Regions from separate parts of the Klebsiella sp. B345 genome, predicted to be linked through region 1. Evidence: predicted binding sites of a transcription regulator. Region 1 holds the regulator's gene; each other region holds the start of a gene.

Evidence for each region. Region 1 encodes Fur, which represses iron uptake genes when iron is present. Its sites were predicted from a motif close to ATAATAATGAGAACNACTATCAA; they were not measured.
Region 2: the regulator Fur is predicted to act here: its motif matches at 2,570-2,592, upstream of ACMYSO_RS23400 (TonB-dependent siderophore receptor).
Region 3: the regulator Fur is predicted to act here: its motif matches at 2,383-2,405, upstream of sufA (Fe-S cluster assembly scaffold SufA).
Region 4: the regulator Fur is predicted to act here: its motif matches at 2,589-2,611, upstream of feoA (ferrous iron transporter A).

The regions. Positions count from the first base shown of each region.
Region 1 is NZ_CP180443.1:4,489,019-4,494,210, reverse strand. Features, by position in the region: gene ybfF (esterase) at 1-131, shown strand, start outside; gene ybfE (LexA regulated protein) at 265-558, shown strand; gene fldA (flavodoxin FldA) at 708-1,238, shown strand; gene fur (ferric iron uptake transcriptional regulator) at 1,531-1,983, shown strand; gene chiQ (ChiQ/YbfN family lipoprotein) at 2,067-2,399, opposite strand; gene chiP (chitoporin ChiP) at 2,447-3,850, opposite strand; gene ACMYSO_RS21050 (DUF1345 domain-containing protein) at 4,326-4,985, shown strand; gene glnS (glutamine--tRNA ligase) at 5,117-5,192, opposite strand, start outside.
Region 2 is NZ_CP180443.1:4,996,259-5,001,450, reverse strand. Features, by position in the region: gene ghrA (glyoxylate/hydroxypyruvate reductase GhrA) at 1-853, opposite strand, end outside; tRNA gene ACMYSO_RS23410 (tRNA-Ser) at 1,122-1,209, shown strand; RNA gene ACMYSO_RS23405 (RtT sRNA) at 1,976-2,111, shown strand; gene ACMYSO_RS23400 (TonB-dependent siderophore receptor) at 2,636-4,813, shown strand; gene ACMYSO_RS23395 (LysR family transcriptional regulator) at 4,851-5,192, opposite strand, start outside.
Region 3 is NZ_CP180443.1:821,204-826,395, reverse strand. Features, by position in the region: gene ydiJ (D-2-hydroxyglutarate dehydrogenase YdiJ) at 1-39, shown strand, start outside; gene menI (1,4-dihydroxy-2-naphthoyl-CoA hydrolase) at 36-446, shown strand; gene ACMYSO_RS03910 (YegP family protein) at 554-745, opposite strand; gene ACMYSO_RS03905 (GlsB/YeaQ/YmgE family stress response membrane protein) at 910-1,158, shown strand; gene ACMYSO_RS03900 (hypothetical protein) at 1,300-1,620, opposite strand; gene sufA (Fe-S cluster assembly scaffold SufA) at 2,446-2,823, shown strand; gene sufB (Fe-S cluster assembly protein SufB) at 2,826-4,313, shown strand; gene sufC (Fe-S cluster assembly ATPase SufC) at 4,345-5,091, shown strand; gene sufD (Fe-S cluster assembly protein SufD) at 5,066-5,192, shown strand, end outside.
Region 4 is NZ_CP180443.1:2,545,312-2,550,503, reverse strand. Features, by position in the region: gene feoB (Fe(2+) transporter permease subunit FeoB) at 1-2,227, opposite strand, end outside; gene feoA (ferrous iron transporter A) at 2,256-2,483, opposite strand; gene ACMYSO_RS12080 (Tex family protein) at 2,927-5,192, opposite strand, start outside.

The DNA of each region.
Region 1 (5,192 bases):
ACACCCTGCTCGCCCAGTTCCCGCAGGCGCGGGCCCATGTGATTGCCGGAGCCGGCCACTGGGTCCATGCCGAGAAACCGGAGGCCGTTTTACGCGCAATTCGCCGCTATCTGAGCACGCGACAGGCCTAACTGGCTAAAAACTGCCCGACCGCGCAGCAGAATGCCCGCGGTCGTTGGCGCAGCGGTTCGCCTGATGTATTATGGCGCGCTATCTGTGTCGGCTATAGCCCGACAACCTGTTTCCCCGAAGTCACTCAGAATCATGGCAAAAGAACAAACGGACCGTACGACATTAGATTTGTTCGCAACCGAGCGGCGCCCGGGAAGACCAAAGACCAATCCGCTTGCGCGCGATGAACAACTGCGCATCAACAAACGTAATCAGCTCAAGCGCGATAAAGTTCGCGGGCTGAAGCGTGTTGAGCTAAAACTCAACGCGGAGGCAGTAGACGCACTCAATGAGCTTGCGGAAGCACGCAATATGAACCGCAGCGATTTGATCGAAGAGATACTCATGACTCAGCTGGCAGCCCTGCATCGCCAGGATAAAGCCTGAAAATCCTCAAAAAAACGCTTTCATGTAGCAGAGTGTGCAGTCGGGCGTGATTGCTGTTTCCGCCCCCTCGCCTGTTCTGCTATGATTGCCGTTATCTGCGGGCATTACGCCACTACCACATTATTAAGTTTCAAGAGGTTATTTTACTCATGGCAATCATCGGCATCTTTTTTGGCAGCGACACGGGCAACACCGAGAATATTGCAAAAATGATTCAGAAGCAGCTTGGTAAAGATGTTGCTGATGTTCACGACATTGCCAAGAGCAGCAAAGAAGATCTGGAAGCCTACGACATTCTGCTGCTCGGCATTCCTACCTGGTACTACGGTGAAGCACAGTGTGATTGGGACGATTTCTTCCCGACGCTGGAAGAGGTCGACTTCAACGGTAAACTGGCTGCGCTGTTTGGCTGCGGCGACCAGGAAGACTATGCAGAATATTTCTGTGATGCATTAGGCACCATTCGCGACATTATCGAGCCGCGCGGCGCCACTATCGTGGGCCACTGGCCGACGGCGGGCTACCATTTTGAAGCCTCTAAAGGCCTGGCGGATGACGACCACTTCGTCGGTCTGGCTATCGATGAAGATCGCCAGCCTGAATTGACCAACGAACGTGTCTCGCAGTGGGTGAAGCAGGTTTCTGAAGAGCTGCATCTCGAAGAAATCAAAAACGCATAATGATCAAACGGCGTTACCTTATGGTTTCGCCGTTTTGATAGGTAAAAGCAATAAAACTAATAGCTACAAGTTTTTAACTTTTAACCACATATCTGTACAATGTCCTCTGATTCGATGAGGTCAGGTGACGCAGTTTGTAACTGGCACCTCGTTTTTAACAGCATACAAGGCACGATGCTTGCGGTTTTCATTTCAACATGGCAGTTCTATAATGAGACGCATTACATCGGGTGATTCTCTGTATTACTTCCGCTGATGGAAGTAGATCGATTAGCAACAGGACAGATTCCGCATGACTGACAACAATACCGCATTAAAGAAGGCTGGCCTGAAAGTCACACTTCCACGATTAAAAATCCTGGAAGTTTTGCAGGAACCGGATAACCATCACGTCAGTGCGGAAGACTTATACAAACGCCTGATCGACATGGGTGAAGAAATTGGTCTGGCTACCGTTTACCGCGTACTGAACCAGTTTGACGATGCAGGCATTGTTACCCGCCATAATTTCGAAGGCGGTAAATCTGTTTTCGAACTGACGCAGCAGCATCATCACGATCACCTTATCTGCCTTGATTGCGGCAAAGTGATCGAGTTCAGTGATGACTCTATTGAAGCGCGCCAGCGTGAAATCGCTACCCGTCACGGCATCCGTCTGACCAACCACAGCCTGTACCTGTACGGCCACTGTGCAGAAGGCGATTGCCGCGAAGATGAGCATGCACACGACGCGGTGGAAAAATAAGTTTCCCGCGTGCAAACAGTAAAAAGCCAACCTGACGGTTGGCTTTTTTTATGCACTGATTATGCGGAGTTGGCAGGAGGTTATCAGGGTTTGGTATTGTTGCTGCGGATCTCTTTCCAGATCTGGTCGCAACGCGCCTTCACCGCCTGATCGTTGCCGGTGCGGGTCGCCAGAATACACTGCTGGTAATCGAGGACTCGTACGCTTTCCTGGTTGGCGAACTGCTGATGCTGCTTATCTTCTTTCAGCACATCCAGCACGCTCTGGCAGGCCTGGACTTTGTCCGGGTTACCTTCCGCCGTATTAATGCAGGCGCTGTAGGCATCTTTCAGTTTTGTATCTTCTTTCGGCGCAGGAGACTGCGTACAGGCTACCAGCCCTGATGCCATTAGTGCGATGAGCAATAGTTTCTTCATCATTAACCTCTCAGAGTTGCGGCAGGTTCAGGCCTGCCGCGACGGCATCAGAAAATAGTGAACGGGGCAATAACCATGAATTTCACGTCACGCTCATCCTGGAAGATGTTGCCATAACCACCGCTCCAGCTCGGGATATCGGAGTGGTTGTCGTACTGCGTGAAGTGCAGTTTGAACAGCGTACCTTTGGCTCGCCCGTCCTGGACGGTATACATGGCATCCAGGCTGTAGGCAGACTCTTTCAGACGGGTATCCGCGTTGTAATAAGCGTCCGGCGTGGACATTCTGCCCGGCTTAGCATCCCATGCGTAAACGTATGATGCGCCAAACGCCCAGCCCGGCATGTTCCAGTTTTTCATGTCATACATCGCGCCGAAGAACACCGCTTTTTCACCGTTGGCGTTGAAGTCAGAGCGGTTATCCCACCACACATCAAGACGACCGTTGGACGACGCATAGGTTGGGGTCATACGCTGCAGGAAGTAACCCTGCTGACCGTCGGCTTTCACCCAGGTCCCTTCCAGGCGCAGGTCAAGCACATCAGCGACCTTGTAACCGAAGGTCAATGCCTGCAGCCAGGCGGTACCGTCGTAAATATCGTTGCTGCCGCCGTTGCTGACTTTGTCACGCGTACCGTAGAACTGGTAGCTGGTGTTTAACGGCGTACCGGCAATATCAAATTTGTAGCTGGCTTTGGCAAAATACTGGTCGATATAGCCTTCAGCCTGACCAAACGCCGCTTCCAGCACGAGGTCATTTTTAAAATCGTATTTGGCGCCCAGTGAGTGCAGATAATCGACTTTGGTTTTCTTGTCGTTCTGGTAGAACTCATCCATCTCGATGTGCCACGGCGCTTTATATTCGTTCGTCCACATGTAGGAGAAACTCAGCGCACCGGCGTCGCCGTAATCAAAATTGGCTCCGGCTTCAGCACCCTGGTAGGTACCCGGCATAAAGCTCCAGTGCGGAGCCAGCAGCGTTTGCCCGGTTGGCTGGATATAACCAGCACGCGCCCATACCGGGCCGTATTTAAATTTCGCCGCGGCCTTATACAGGCTGATCCCGCTCTTATCGCCAGAGTAATCTTCGTCATACGCTTTATTTCGTGAAGAGAAGGCAATTTCGTTCGGGTGTCCGCTTTCGCTGCTTTCCGCCATTTCGATGGCGGTAAAGGCCGCCACGTCGATACCGAACATATCGGCAGCATAACCAGACTGGAAGTCGAGGTTGGCGTTCCAGGTGGAGTGAGAAAGGTTGGTTTTGTACTTATCGCCGTCGGTCACATCTTTACGGTCACGCTCACGCTGCCAGTAATAGATACCGCCGGTTAATGTGGAATCATCAATAAATCCTGCTGCGCTGGCCTGCGGAACAACGATCCAGCTCGACATCGCGGTGACGGCGGCAATAGCCAACGCCAGCGTACTACGTTTGCCACTAAACGTACGCATGTGCATATCCTCTTTGACGTTTTAAAAGCGGTGCCAAGGGCAAACCGCGAAAAAATAAATAAGACTGCTAAAAAGTGGAGCGGTAAAAATCCGCATAACCACTATTGATAGACTATTTTTCGTGACGCGAATTATCAATCTCTTTCGCCGACCAAAGCTTAAGATTATGACAAAGCGCACATATTCTATTTCTTTTTGTTACAATATTAGCCGTCATACTTTTATCGCGGAAGTGCTTGCAAAATCAGGACAAAAAAGAAATGAAAGCGCTTACAACGCTTTTTCACGCCAACATCGCCAGCAGACCCGGAGGAAAATTCAGCCAGCTGCAAACAAGATTAATTCGCATCACGAAAATTACCGCCCCTGCTTGTTGGCGCATCGTTTCAGCGGGAATATTTGTCGTCCCCTCCTCCCGACGAAATTCAATGATCTACAGTTAATCTATTCATTGCCTTATAAAGTTATTGAAGCCATGCGTTTTGAGTTAACAACTTATTTTCAGGGGCGATTCTGGCTGCTGCTGGCGGTGTGCGCGGCATTAATAAGCTATTTCTTACTACCGCGAGGATTGGGGACTATTCAGCGCGCGTTGATTAGCTGGAACGTGCTGGCGTGGCTGTATTTGCTGTTTATGTGGTTGAGAATGCTGTTAACCAACGTCAGCGATATCCCACGTATCGCCAGAATACAAGACCAGAGCGCGACCCTGGTATTAACCCTGATGATACTGGCCTGTTCGGCCAGTATCATTACCATTCTCAGCGAGCTTTCCACCCTGAAGAACCTTACCGGTGGCACCCGGGTACTGCATCTGGTATTGACGGCAACCACTCTGATTGCCTCCTGGACTTTGTTACCAAGCTCTTTCGCCATGCATTACGCGCACCGACATTACCTGACCCTCAGCGATGAGGTCACGCCGATGATTTTCCCGGAAAAACCCGACGCGCCGGGTTATTGGGATTTTCTCTACTACTCCTTCACTATCGCCGTCGCCTCGCAAACCGCAGATGTCGCTACGGGGACCACCGACATGCGTAAAATAACCCTGCTCCAGTCGGTTATCTCATTCATATTTAATCTCATTATTCTGGGTCTATCGGTAAATGTCGGGGCCGGATTATTAAGTTAGCGACAGAAATGGCCGGCAGGATGCGCCAGACAACGCCTGAGCGACTGTTGTCAGCAAAGAGGTCGTGACAGGTGAGATAAAAAAAAACGCCGCTTAGCGCGGCGTTTTTGATGGCAATATGCGACGCAGATTTATGCGCCGATTTTCGCCCAGGTATCACGCAGGCCCACGGTGCGGTTAAACACCAGATGGGTAGCGGTAGCATAA
Region 2 (5,192 bases), 510 kb from region 1:
CTTCCAGTGGACGAGTGACCGCAGCCACATGTGGGGTCATGGCCACCCGAGGATGCGCCCACAGCAGGCTTGCTGCCGGTAACGGTTCACGACTAAAGACATCCAGCATCGCCCCTTTAAGCTTGCCGCTATTCAGTGCCGCTAATAGATCGTCTTCCACAACGTGAACACCACGTGCCAGATTGAGAACATAGCTGTTATCCGGAAGCTGCGCCAACAGCTGCTGGTTAATAATCCCGGCAGTTTCCGCCGTGTTCGGTAGCAGGTTGATCAACACCCGGGTTCCGCCGAGAAATGCACCCAGCTCATCGGCGCCGGCAAAACTTTGCACCTGCGGCCAGGCTTTGCGGCTGCGGCTCCAGCTACGCAGCGGGAAGCCCCATACCTGCAGCGCTTCGGCGACTTTCGCGCCGAGTACGCCCGCGCCCATAATCCCGATAGTAAAGGTGTCTCGCGGATAGTCGTCCAGCGGTTGCCAGCGCGCTTGCTGTTTTAAGGCCTGATAGTCATCGAAGCGACGGAACCAGTGCAATACCTGGCTGACCGCGTATTCCTGCATCTGCTGACCCATTCCGGTGTCTTCGAGACGGAAAAGCGGGATCGACATTGGCAGCATTTCCGGGTGCTGGCGTAGTTTACTGAGGATCGAATCAACACCCGCTCCGAGGGCAAAGACCGCTTTTAAATCCCGTCCCTGAAGCATTTCGACTGGCGGATGCCAGACCAGCGCGTAATCAGCATGCTGGTTGTCACCGGATTTCCATTCACGGACGCGCGCGCCTGGCAGCCGTTTTTCCAGCTCTGCAATCCAGTAAGCGGTATCAAATGTCGGGTGATAATAAATAATGTCCATCGTGGCTCCTGATAGCTGACGCGTCGTGCAGGTCTACCCAAGCGTCATGTTTTATTTGTTGTTTTCTATTGGGTTGTCAGCATAACAAATTTCATTTTTCTATCGAGTAAAAAGAGAGTGGTGACAAAAAAATCGATTGTCGCGCATTTAAAACGCAAGTTGCGCGAAGTTTGGCTAAACGCACGGTTTTTTGAAAAAGTTGATTGACGAGAGATACGTATTTCCCTAAATTAGCGCCCGTTCCCAGCAGCAACGGGAACGACAATATGGTGAGGTGTCCGAGTGGCTGAAGGAGCACGCCTGGAAAGTGTGTATACGGCAACGTATCGGGGGTTCGAATCCCCCCCTCACCGCCATATTATAAGAAGAGCTCATACGCAAGTACGGGCTTTTTTTTCGCATGTAGCACCCCACCGGGGGGGATGAGAAGCCCCGACCGGGGTTCGACAACTGGCAACGCCAGTTGGACAGACAGCGAACCTGTGAGCGGGCTGCCCGTAGGGCGAGCAACGCGAGTCAATCCCCTCCTCACCGCCATATTTTAAGAAGAGCTCGTACGCAAGTACGGGCTTTTTTTCGCATGTAGCACCCCACCGGGGGGGATGAGAAGCCCCGACCGGGGTTCGACAACTGGCAACGCCAGTTGGACAGACAGCGAACCTGTGAGCGGGCTGCCCGTAGGGCGAGCAACGCGAGTCAATCCCCTCCTCACCGCCATATTTTAAGAAGAGCTCGTACGCAAGTACGGGCTTTTTTTCGCATGTAGCACCCCACCGGGGGGATGAGAAGCCCCGACCGGGGTTCGACAACTGGCAACGCCAGTTGGACAGACAGCGAACCTGTGAGCGGGCTGCCCGTAGGGCGAGCAACGCGAGTCAATCCCCTCCTCACCGCCATATTTTAAGAAGAGCTCGTACGCAGTCACGGGCTTTTTTTTCGCATGTAGCACCCCACCGGGGGGATGAGAAGCCCCGACCGGGGTTCGACAACTGGCAACGCCAGTTGGACAGACCGCGAACCTGTGAGCGGGCTGCCCGTAGGGCGAGCAAAACGAGTCAATCCCCCCCTCACCGCCATATTTTAAGAAGAGCTCGTACGCAGTCACGGGCTTTTTTTTTCGCATGTTGCACCCCACCGGGGGGGATGAGAAGCCCCGACCGGGGTTCGACAACTGGCAACGCCAGTTGGACAGACCGCGAACCTGTGAGCGGGCTGCCCGTAGGGCGAGCAAAGCGAGTCAATCCCCCCCTCACCGCCATATTTTAAGAAGAGTTCGTACGCAGTCACGGGCTTTTTTTCGCATGTTGCACCAGCCACACAGCCATTCACTCCCAGGCATACTACGCCATACTTGTTAACAAACTGTTATAATATGCGTTGGCGCAATGAATAGCCTGACGGCAATCGAAGAGTCTGGTATTGCGTCAATGGATGATATTGAATGTAAATATTTGTATTGAGAAAAACACGATTTCTCCTTATTTTTCGCTGCTACAGGGCTGTATTTTCGCGACTGTCTGTGAGCGAAAAAAATAACCATATAACCATAAGGTGTTACTATTTATATTTATCAATTGGTTATAAATAACATTCCACCTGCTATCCCTCCCCCTGGCCTTTACATCACGACTCGCAAGATTTTACATCCTCTTACATAAAAACGAAAAATTGACGAACAATGTAGAAAAAAAGGAGAAACACCGCACGCAATATACAATGATAATCAATCTCATTATCATCCGCATCTGCGCCTTATTCCTGCATATTATGGAGATAATGAAAATGAATGTTACTTTTTATGGTAGAAAGCGTCCGATAACGCTGCTTTTTGCCAGCTTACTGTCCACTCCTGCTTTGGCTGCCGAACCGACAGAAAATCTCGCTGATGATGAAGTCATGCTGGTCACCGCTGAACAGGAGCTAAAACAGCAACCAGGCGTCTCGATTATCACGGCAGAAGACATTCAAAAAAGCCCTCCGGTGAACGATCTTTCTGACATCATCCGTAAAATGCCCGGCGTCAACCTGACCGGCAACGGTGCCAGCGGCAGCCGCGGTAACAACCGCCAAATCGATATTCGCGGCATGGGGCCGGAAAACACCCTGGTGCTGATCGATGGTGTGCCGGTGAGTTCTCGTAACTCCGTTCGCTACAACTGGCGTGGCGAACGCGATTCTCGCGGCGATACCAACTGGGTGCCGGCGGAAATGGTGGAGCGTATTGAAGTGATTCGTGGCCCGGCAGCCGCCCGTTATGGCTCAGGTGCAGCCGGTGGGGTGGTGAATATCATCACCAAGCGCCCTACCAACGATTGGCACGGTTCACTCTCTCTCTACACCAACCAGCCTGAAAACAGCAAAGAAGGCGACACCCGTCGCGCTAACTTCAACCTCAGTGGTCCTTTGGCAGGCGACGCGCTGACAATGCGCCTGTACGGCAACCTCAACCGCACCGATGCTGATGCCTTTGACATCAATACCGCACAAAACGGCTCCTATGCCGCAGGCCGTGAAGGCGTGCGCAATAAAGACATCAGCGGCGTGCTGTCCTGGAAAATGACGCCGACCCAGATTGTTGACTTCTCCTATGCCTATAGCCGTCAGGGAAATATCTACGCCGGTGATACTCAAAATAGTAATAGTAATAGCAGCGCGAACGGTCTGGTTGAATCGTTATATGGCAGCGAAACAAACCGCTTATACCGTCAAAACTACGGTATCACCCATAACGGTATCTGGGACTGGGGGACATCCAGGCTTAACTTTAACTATGAAAAAACCAATAACACGCGCTTAAAAGAAGGTACCGGCGGCAGTACTGAAGGTATGATTAATAGTGATGAGAATTCGACCAGCCGTCTGGAAAGTTATCGCGCGGGCGGGGAGATAAACTTCCCTCTGCAACTGCTGGTTGATCAAACGGTGACGCTGGGGGCGGAATGGAACCGCGATGAGCTCAACGATCCCGCCTCCATGCAATCGGCAAACACGGACTTATATTTGCCGGGTAGCTCAGGTGACCCTTCCCAACGCAGCAGTAAAAACTCCGCCACCATCAGCTCACTCTATTTCGAAGATAATATTGCGGCAACCGACAGCACCGAAATTATTCCGGGTCTGCGCTTTGATTATCACGATCAATTCGGCGCTAACTGGAGCCCCAGCCTGAATATGTCGCAAGGGTTGGGCGAATATTTCGTCTTGAAAGCCGGTATCGCGCGCGCATTTAAAGCCCCCAATCTTTATCAGTCAACGCCAGGCTATCTCCTGTCCACGCGTGGCAACGGCTGCCCGATTGGTCTGAGCCAGTGCTATTTACTCGGTAACGATAACCTCGATCCTGAAATTAGCGTCAACAAAGAAGTGGGATTAGAATTCAGTCATGCAGGCTACACCGCCGGCATTACCTACTTCCGTAATGATTACAAAAATAAAATCGTCTCAGGAACGTCTGCTATTTATAGCAATGGCACCTATAACGTATTGCAGTGGGAGAACGGCGGTAAAGCCATCGTTGAAGGGCTCGAGGGTAACCTGAGTATTCCTCTGATCGCCGATACGCTGGAATGGCGCACCAACGCGACGTACATGTTCCGTTCTGAAAGCAAGAAGACCGGTAATCCGCTGTCCGTCATCCCGGAATTTACCATCAACTCCCAACTGGAATGGCAAGTCACTCAGGACCTGAGTACCGACATTAACTGGACGCAATATGGTCGCCAGAAACCGCGCCAGTATGCTGAAACCACTCTTGAAAACAGGAATGGACTTTCCCAGAAGGAGATTAGTCCCTACTCCATCGTGGGTTTAAACGTCAATTATGACATCACAAAAAGTCTGCGCGCCAATGCCGGTATCAACAACCTGTTTGATAAGCGTGTTTACCGCGAGAACGAAGGGGCTTCTACCTACAATGAGCCGGGCCGTGCTTATTACGCTGGGGTCACCATGTCGTTTTAATTGAAGTCATTTCCGTGCCCCAGCGGGCACGGAAAAATCAATCTTCTTCCATCCGCTGATATTCCTCACTGAGAAAATCCACCAGCGCCCTTACCGACGGCAGCAGGCCACGACGCGAGGCAAAGACTGCATGAATAACTTCCCGCTGCGGCTGCCACGCATCCAGCACCACTTCCAGCGTTCCGGCAGCCAGCTGATCGCGCACCATTAATAAAGGAAGCTGAACCACCCCCACGCCGGCTATCGCAGCTTCGCGCAGTGCCAGCATATCCGTCGTGACCATCCGTGGCGTAAAATAGACTTCCGCCCTCGCCCCCTCGGGCCCGCTCAGCTGCCATTTATGCTGATGTTTTCCGGCATCGAGACTCAGCCCCGGCCA
Region 3 (5,192 bases), 1.6 Mb from region 1:
CGTCATCCGCTGCAGGCGCTGCTGGAGATTATTGGATGATTTGGAAACGTCAGACAACCCTGGAACAGCTCAACGGTATGGGCGAAGGCAATATGGTCGGGCTGCTGGATATTCAGTTTGATGTCTTTACCGATGAGACTATCGAAGCCACCATGCCGGTGGATCAGCGTACGCATCAGCCGTTTGGTCTGCTGCACGGCGGTGCCTCTGTGGTGCTGGCGGAAACGCTCGGCTCGGTTGCCGGCTATTTGTGCAGTGAGGGTGAGCAAAAAGTGGTCGGGCTGGAGGTCAATGCCAACCACATTCGTTCGGTGCGTGGCGGCCGGGTGCGCGGCGTATGCCGGGCGCTCCATGTTGGCTCTCGTCATCAGGTGTGGCAGATTGACATCTCTGATGAACAGGGGCGTTTGTGCTGCTCTTCGCGCCTTACCACCGCAGTTGTCTGAGGTCATCGGCGAAGAGAGTCTATCTCTTCGCGCCACCGCGTTTAGCGCCGTTCGTTAGCCAATAAGGGGGCGCTGTTTCCCCCTTATCTCCTTGCTTTAGTCACGCATCAGGATGCGGTCTCATCTTTGATAGTATCGCTCGGCCCATTCTTTTGCACCGAGGCAATTCCCTTTTTCGCCGCATCCTTCGAGGAATACATTTCACTGGTGGCAATGGTTTCGTGGTTATCGGCTTTTAGCAGGAAATACCACGGCTGGGACACGCTTTTCTCAGACTTTTTAATAACGTAATACCCCATATTTAACTCCTTGCGGATTAACAATGACCCCTTGATATGTAGACTATGATTGCTTAGGCAGCAAGGCAGAACATCAAAAAATATAATTCATGAATCACTCTCGCTATTTATGCTACTATTTAAGAGCGATATACTTGTGAATAACATAGAGGACGGAGTTAACTATGGGTATCATTTCCTGGATCATTTTTGGTCTTATTGCCGGTATTTTGGCTAAGTGGATTATGCCAGGCAAAGACGGCGGCGGCTTTATCGTCACTATCGTTCTGGGGGTTATCGGTGCAGTTGTAGGTGGTTGGATTAGCACATTTTTTGGCTTCGGCAAGGTCGATGGATTTAATTTCGGTAGCTTTGTCGTCGCGGTAATTGGTGCATTAGTTGTACTGTTTATCTACAGAAAGATTAAAAGTTAATATCCCGTCGTCATTCATGCGTCCTCGGCACAGGTTGCCACGAGGATAAAGATTTGTAGCACGAAGTCAGACGTAAAATAAAAAGCTGCCCTCAACACCGGCAGCTTTTTTTGTCTTCAAACAGGAGCCCGGTAAACGAATTCAGCCGCGTTCAGGCATATCCGGGACGGGAACCACTTCCACACGCACTTCATAATGTTTTGCTTTATCCGTCGGGATAAGCGGAGTGAGTTTGTTAATGGTCTCAACCGGGTTATCGGTGGCGACGGTAGCGGAGAATATCACCGGTTTTCTCGGCGGGAATGGCGGCATGGGCATCGCGCCGCGGCCCTGGGGCATATCCATCATTGGCTGACCGGCATAATGGTCGGCAGGGGCAGGACTCTCGGTTTTATCTGCCGCAAACGCGCTGGCGGCGACAACAGATACAGTGGCTAACAGAGCAATAATCGTTCTTTTCATCTTCGTTACCTCTTTATATCCGTCATACTCCAAGTTGCTGCCTACAAGCAACTCGAATTATTTAGGGTATAGATTTTGAATGTGAGCGAAATCTTAGAGATAACCAGGTTGGCGAACAATCCCACGGGGGACGAATCCTCCAAAACTCCTCAATTCATCACGAATGTGAAGCCCGGGCGGTCTATAGCGGAAGGGGGACTGATTTAGTTCAACAGTACGCTCATCACCAGCAGCACTACCATGCACATCGACATAATACTGATATCTATCATTCTGTACTACGTAACTCCGGGTGAGCAGTGACTCCGACGACGGGCCGAAAACTGTTGGAAATATGAGCGGGAATTGTACATCAATTTGCCACCAGACTAATACGCTTTAATCCAGGGTTTTGTCCGAATTTATCAGAATCGCGGCTTCATTTTTCCAGATAACCGACGATCTTGCCGATCGACATTTATTGATTGTTGTGGTTGGTCATGGGGGAAATAACCGCTGAAAAGCGTTATTCGCGATTAATTCATTGATTTTGTTATGCCTGTTGTTCACAGAAGGTGCCATTTTCTATTTCAAAAATAGGCATTTCCGATGCATCTTTTATCTTGCGCCAAATCACCCGGTTATTACTGAATTAATTTGTTATTTATCAATATTTTATATTTGTAAATTGACCGCTGTTAACCTGCGAAGCAGGGTCTATGCTTATAAAAAGCGCTAAAAAAGCATCAGAGCAGCGAATATCCCTTCTCCGGCTGGGTTGAAGTGATAATCGTTATCATTAACATAGCCGCATGCCCTGATGGCGCCAACCAATGAGGTAGAGCGATGGAATTAGATACTGGAACCTTCAATCCCGATGAGTTTAGCTGGCGTGGTCTGATGATGACCCCGACCGCCGCCGCGCATATTCGTGATTTGGTGACTAAGCAGCCCGACAAGCAAGGCCTGCGTCTGGGGATTAAAACCAGCGGCTGTGCCGGATTTGCCTATGTACTTGAACTGATTGCCGAACCGGCGAAAGACGATCTGCTGTTTGAACGTGACGGTGCGAAGCTGTGGGCGCCGCTGCAGGCCATGCCGTTTATCGATGGCACGGAACTGGATTACGTCCGGGAAGGATTAAATGAAATCTTTAAGTTTCATAACCCAAAAGCGCAGCATGAATGTGGTTGCGGTGAAAGCTTTGGGGTTCAGGCGGAGTAATTATGTCTCGTAATACTGAAGCAACTGACGATGTCAAAACCTGGTCCGACGGCTCATTGAATTATAAAGAAGGTTTTTTTACCCAACTAAAAACCGATGAGCTGGCGAAAGGCATTAATGAAGAGGTGGTGCGCGCCATTTCTGCCCGTCGTAATGAGCCCGAATGGATGCTCGAGTTCCGCCTGCGTGCGTTTAACGCCTGGCTGGAGATGGAAGAGCCGCACTGGCTGAAAGCGCATTATGAGCACCTGAATTATCAGGATTACAGCTATTATTCCGCGCCCTCCTGTGGAAACTGCGATGACACCTGCGCATCAGAACCGGGTGCGGTACAGCAAACGGGCCCGGCGGCCTACCTGACGCAGGAGGTCGAAGAGGCCTTTAATCTGCTGGGCGTCCCGGTCCGTGAAGGACGAGAAGTAGCGGTCGACGCGATTTTCGATTCGGTGTCGGTGGCCACTACCTATCGGGAAAAACTGGCGGAGCAGGGGATTATCTTCTGCTCGTTCGGGGAGGCGATTCACGACCACCCGGAGCTGGTGAAAAAGTATCTCGGGACCGTAGTACCAGGCAACGATAACTTCTTTGCCGCGCTGAATGCGGCAGTAGCCTCTGATGGCACCTTTATCTATGTGCCAAAAGGCGTACGTTGCCCGATGGAGCTGTCCACCTACTTCCGCATCAACGCCGAAAAAACCGGCCAGTTTGAACGGACGATCCTGGTGGCCGATGAGGGGAGCTACGTCAGCTATATCGAAGGTTGCTCGGCGCCGGTGCGCGACAGCTATCAGTTGCACGCGGCAGTGGTCGAAGTGATTATTCACAAAGACGCCGAAGTGAAATATTCCACGGTGCAGAACTGGTTCCCCGGGGATAACAACACCGGTGGGATCCTCAACTTCGTCACCAAGCGCGCGCTGTGCGAAGGCGAGAACAGCAAAATGTCGTGGACGCAGTCCGAGACCGGTTCCGCCATCACCTGGAAGTACCCGAGCTGCATTCTGCGCGGCGATAACTCGATCGGCGAATTCTTCTCCGTCGCCCTCACCAGTGGCCACCAGCAGGCGGACACCGGCACCAAAATGATTCATATCGGCAAAAACACCCGCTCGACGATCATCTCGAAAGGGATCTCCGCCGGGAAGAGCCAGAACAGCTACCGGGGGCTGGTGAAAATCATGCCCACCGCCACCAATGCGCGCAACTTCACCCAGTGTGACTCGATGCTGATTGGACCGGACTGCGGGGCGCATACCTTTCCGTACGTTGAATGCCGCAACAACAGTGCGCAGCTTGAGCATGAAGCAACGACCTCGCGGATCGGTGAAGACCAGCTGTTCTACTGCCTGCAGCGTGGCATTAGCGAAGACGACGCCATTTCGATGATCGTCAACGGCTTCTGTAAAGACGTCTTCTCAGAACTGCCGCTGGAATTTGCCGTCGAAGCGCAAAAACTGCTGGCTATCAGTCTGGAACACAGCGTCGGCTAAGCGCCAGGCGACACGAATTAAGGGAAACAAGATGTTAAGTATTAAAAACCTGCAGGTTGCCGTTGAAGATAAATCGATCCTGCGTGGCCTGGATCTGGACATCCGTCCTGGCGAAGTGCATGCCATTATGGGGCCGAACGGTTCCGGAAAAAGTACGCTATCCGCGACGCTTGCCGGACGTGAAGACTATGAAGTCACCGGCGGCAGCGTGGAGTTTAAAGGCAAAGATCTGCTGAGCCTCGCGCCGGAAGAGCGCGCAGGCGAAGGGATCTTTATGGCCTTCCAGTACCCGGTCGAAATCCCCGGCGTCAGCAACCAGTTCTTCCTGCAAACCGCGCTCAACGCGGTACGTACCTATCGTGGTCAGGAGGCGCTGGACCGTTTCGACTTCCAGGACCTGATGGAAGAGAAAATTCAGCTGCTGAAAATGCCGGAAGATTTACTGACCCGCTCGGTCAACGTTGGTTTCTCCGGCGGCGAGAAAAAGCGTAATGACATCCTGCAAATGGCGGTGCTGGAACCCGAGCTGTGCATCCTGGATGAGTCCGACTCCGGGCTGGATATCGATGCCCTGAAAATTGTTTCTGAAGGCGTCAACGCGCTTCGCGACGGCAAGCGCGCGTTTATTATCGTGACGCACTACCAGCGTATTCTCGACTACATCAAGCCCGACTTTGTTCACGTGCTCTATCAAGGGCGGATCGTCAAATCCGGTGATTTTACGCTGGTCAAACAGCTGGAGGAGCAGGGCTATGGCTGGCTTACCGAACAGCAGTAATACATTGCAGCAATGGCACCATCTGTTTGAGGCGCAGGGCGCGCAGCGCACCCCTGAGGCCCGCCAGCATCTCCAGCAGGTGCTGCGTCTTGGCCTGCCGA
Region 4 (5,192 bases), 1.9 Mb from region 1:
CGACGTTAAACAGGATCACCGACAGGATGCACACCAGGCTATAGCGGGGATGCTGGCTGAAGCTGACGGTCTGGTAGTACAGCGTCGAGAGTGAATAGGCGATGTTCAGCCCCCACAGGATGGAGAATGACATCCAGCCACGGCTGGATTCGCGGGCGATAGCCCCCATCACCGAGATGCACGGAATATAGAGCAGAACGAAAATCAGGTAGCTGTAGGCGGCCGCAGCGCTGCCGAACTTGCTGCCCATCACGCCCATGGCGCCGGTTTCCATTTCACCATCGCCTTTGCTGGCTTCGATAGGGTTAGCCAGCACGCTCAGGCTGAAGGTATCTTTCAGGCTCTGCCACGTCTCGTCTACCGCCGCCAGCAGCTCGTCACCGAGGTGGAACTCCTGCGGGTTAAAGGCTTCATTCTGGATATCTTCCGCGGTGTAGAGCGTGTTCAGCGTCCCGACTACCACCTCTTTGGCCATCGCACCGGTAAACAGCCCGACGGTCGCCTGCCAGTTATCTTCATGCACGCCGATCGGTTTGAAAATCGGGGTGATCACCCGGCTGACCGACGCCAGCGCCGAATCGTTGATGTTGTTCACCAGTTTCCCGTTGAGCGAGAAGCTGTTCAGGGCGCTGAGGAAGATACTGACGATCACGATAACTTTACCCGCGCGCAGGACGAAGCCTTTCAGGCGCTGCCAGGTCTGAATGATCAGGCTCTTAATATGCGGAACGTGATAGACCGGAAGCTCCATGACGAACGGCGAGGCTTCGCCACGCATAATGGTGTGTTTAAGCATCAGGCCGGTCAGGATCGCCATCACAATGCCAAGCAGATACAGCGAGAACACCGCCAGCGCACCGTTCTGACCGAAAAACGCAGCGGCGAAGACGGCGAAGATCGCCAGACGTGCGCCGCAGGACATAAACGGCGCCATCATGATAGTCATCAAGCGTTCACGCGGCGCATCCAGCGTGCGCGCCCCCATCACCGACGGGACGTTACAGCCGAAGCCGACAATCAACGGCACGAAGGATTTGCCCGGCAGGCCCAGCGCCTGCATCAGACGGTCCATAACGAACGCCGCCCGCGCCATATAACCGGAATCCTCAAGGAAGGAGAGGAACAGGTACATCATGCCAATCTGCGGCACCAGCGGCAGGACGGTATTGATACCGCCGCCAATCCCCTGGGCCAGAAAAACGGTCAGCCAGTCTGGAAGATGCAGCGTGTAGCCCAGCCACTGGATACCGTGGATAAAGATGGCGACGGAGCCGGCGTCGAAGAACGGCTGCAGCGCGCCGCCGATGTTGATCGCCAGCAGGAACATCAGGTACATGACAAACAGGAACACCGGTAGCCCCAGCACGCGGCTGAGGACGATTTTATCCATCGCGGCGGTAAAGCGGCTCGGTTCAGCGGTCAGAGTGTTGCTGACCGCATCGCAGATGGCGGCGATGCTTTGATAACGGGCATCGGCAATATGTAGCGCCGGATCGTCAATCTCGTTGCTCAGGTTGGCGAGCGCGGCGTCTAATTTATGCTCGGCATTGCCGGCATTGCCGGCATTGCCGGCGTATGCGCGGCTGTAAATATCGCCCTCCAGCATCTGCAGACCCAGCCAGCAGCGTTGACGTTCCGGGATGTCCTGCGCCATCTCCTGGGCCAGCAGGTTGGCTTCACGCAGCAGCGGCTGCGGATAGTGCACCAGTTCGAGCGCGGTATTTTGCTGGTGGCGATCGACCGCCATTTTTAAGGCTTCAATCCCGCGACCGCGCGTAGAAACCAGCGGGATCACCGGGCAGCCGAGACGAGCTGCGAGCGCATCAACGTCGATACGGATTTTTTGTTTCTCGGCGATATCCAGCATATTCAGGGCGACGATGCAGGGGAAACCGAGTTCCAGTAACTGGAGGGTCAGGTAGAGGTTACGTTCCAGGTTTGAGGCGTCGACCACGTTAATCAGCATGTCGGCGTCGCCGCTCAGAATATAGTGGCAGGCTATTTGCTCATCCAGAGAGGTTTGCGAAGAGATGGTGGTGAGCGAGTAAGTTCCCGGAAGGTCAACCAGCGTGACCTGGTGGTCCGTGGTGGTAAACGCCCCTTCTTTACGCTCAACGGTCACCCCGGCCCAGTTGCCTACGCGCTGGCGGGCGCCGGTGAGCTGGTTGAATAAGGTTGTTTTACCGGAATTAGGATTTCCAATTAAACCAATGGTTAATTTTTTCATATTTCAGACTCTAAGTGCCGGGCCGGCGTTATTGTGCAACCGCTTCCAGTTCGATTAAATCGAGATCTTTTTTACGTAATACCAGGCTCACGCGCCGGGTTTCGATATGAACAGGATCGCCAAGCGGTGCGACGCGAACCACACTAAAAGAAGAGCCTGGCAGCATTCCAAGAGACAGCAGTTTCTGACGATAAGCCGGGCTAATATCGCGAGAGAAACCAGTGATTTTCCACGCACTATGAGGAGTGAATTGCATAGGGCCTACTTGTCATCGCTAAGTCAATGAGAATGGATTGCATGCGATAGCCACACCGCGCCGGGGAGCATCGCCAACGGAGAAAATATATACTAACTACGAATGATGATAATGATAATGGTTTTTATCATCAATACATAACCAGTGTAATAATCAACTTAGACCGGCAAATTTGCCTGTTTTTTGATATGACGCAAGGTCTGTGACATAGGGAAAAATAAAGGCAAAGTGAGCTGCTGTTGTTAATGTTTAATTAAGGTTTCATTGGTTAACAAAATGAAATCTTTAGGCGGGGAATATTTACTCATTTAATTAACCGTAATTAACGGTAATTAACCCGTTACCAGAATATATAAACGCTCAGAGGTTGTTGGCCGAGGGAAAGGGAATGGCGAATGTTGCGGGAATGAAAACGGCCCCTCGTCAGAGGGGCCGGGAAGGCATTAGCGTTTTTTGCCCATTGCCGCAGCCAGCGCGTCCATCATGGCGCTGTTACCGGTAGACGCTGTTTCACGGCCACGAGGTTTCGCCGTTTTCGCTGCCGGGCGGTTACCCTGCGGGCGTTCATTGCCGCCGCTGCGCCGGGCGTTGCTCTCGCCTGGTTGCTCGTCCAGACGCATGGTTAAGGCGATACGCTTACGCTGCAGGTCGACCTCCATCACTTTCACCTGCACGATATCACCGGCTTTGACCACGGTATGCGGGTCTTCGACGAATTTATTCGACAGCGATGAAATATGTACGAGGCCATCCTGGTGAACGCCGATATCGACAAAGGCGCCAAAGTTGGTGACGTTGGTGACCGCCCCTTCAAGCACCATGCCGGGCAGCAGGTCGTTCATGGTTTCCACGCCGTCTGCAAACTTCGCGGTTTTAAACTCCGGACGCGGGTCACGGCCAGGCTTTTCCAGCTCTTTGATGATGTCGGATACCGTTGGCACACCAAACTTGTCATCGGTGAAATCGGCGGCTTTCAGGTTGCGCAGTTCGCTGCTGTTGCCCATCAGGTCGTTTAACGCCTGTTGGGTGGCGGCCAGAATGCGCTCCACGATCGGGTAGGCTTCCGGGTGCACGGTAGAGGCATCCAGCGGGTTATCACCGTGGTTGATGCGCAGGAAGCCGGCGCACTGTTCAAAGGCTTTTGGCCCGAGGCGGCTCACTTTCAGCAGTTGCTGGCGGTTCTGGAACTGACCGTTTTCATCGCGCCAGGCGACGATATTCTGCGCCATCATCCGGGTCAGGCCGGCCACGCGGGTAAGCAGCGGCACCGACGCGGTGTTCAGGTCTACGCCGACGGCGTTTACGCAGTCTTCGACGACCGCATCCAGCTTACGCGCCAGCTGCGACTGGCTAACGTCGTGCTGATACTGGCCCACGCCGATGGATTTCGGGTCGATTTTAACCAGCTCGGCCAGCGGGTCCTGCAGACGACGGGCGATAGATACCGCACCACGAATGGAGACGTCGAGGTCCGGGAATTCCAGCGCTGCGAGTTCGGAGGCGGAGTAGACGGAGGCGCCTGCTTCGCTAACGATCACCTTCTGCGCAGTAACTTTCGGGAACTGCTGCTGCACGTCGAGGAAGAAACGCTCGGTTTCACGGGAAGCGGTGCCGTTACCGATCGCCACCAGCTCGACGTTGTGTTTTTCGCACAGCGCAGCCACGGCAACCGCCGCTTTAGCGGCCTGCCCGGTGTGCGGGTAGATGGTATCGGTGGCCACCAGTTTGCCGGTGCCATCGACAACCGCGACCTTGACCCCGGTACGCAGGCCAGGATCGAGGCCCATGGTGGCGCGCAGACCGGCAGGTGCCGCCATCAGCAGATCGTGCAGGTTACGGGCAAAGACATTGATCGCTTCATCTTCCGCGCGTTCACGGACGGTGCCCATTAGCTCGGTTTCGAGGTGCATCAGCACCTTGATGCGCCAGGTCCAGCTCACCACGCCTTTACGCCAGCTGTCCGCCGGGGCGTTGTTCAGGCGCAGGCCAAGATGGTTGATAATAATGAGCTCGCACTGGCTCTCTTTCGGCGGCTCATCGAACTGCGGGTCGGCATTGAGGGCCAGCTGCAGTATGCCTTCGTTGCGCCCACGGAACATCGCCAGCGCACGGTGTGAAGGGACGGTAGCGATCGGCTCGTGATGGTCGAAGTAGTCGCGGAACTTGGCGCCTTCTTCTTCTTTACCCGTCACGACGGTGGCGACCAGGTGGGCATTCTTCCACAGATAGTCGCGCACTTTTGCCAGCAGTTGGGCGTCTTCGGCGAAACGCTCCATCAGGATGTAGCGTGCGCCATCAAGGGCGGCTTTGGTATCGGCGATGCCTTTGTCGGCATCGATAAATCTGGCGGCTTCCGTCTCCGGATCGTGGGACGGTTCGTTCCACAGCAGGTCTGCCAGCGGCTCCAGTCCAGCCTCAATCGCAATCTGCCCGCGGGTGCGGCGTTTTGGTTTGTAGGGCAGGTAGAGGTCTTCGAGCTCGGTTTTGCTCAGGGTGGTGGTGATGGCTTTCTCCAGCGCGTCGGTCAGCTTGCCCTGTTCACCGATCGATTTGAGAATCGACTGACGGCGGTCTTCCAGTTCACGCAAATAACCGAGACGGGTTTCCAGATTACGCAGCTGCGTGTCATCCAGACCGCCGGTGACTTCTTTACGATAACGTGCAATAAACGGCACGGTATTCCCTTCATCAAGCAGGCGAACGGCAGCT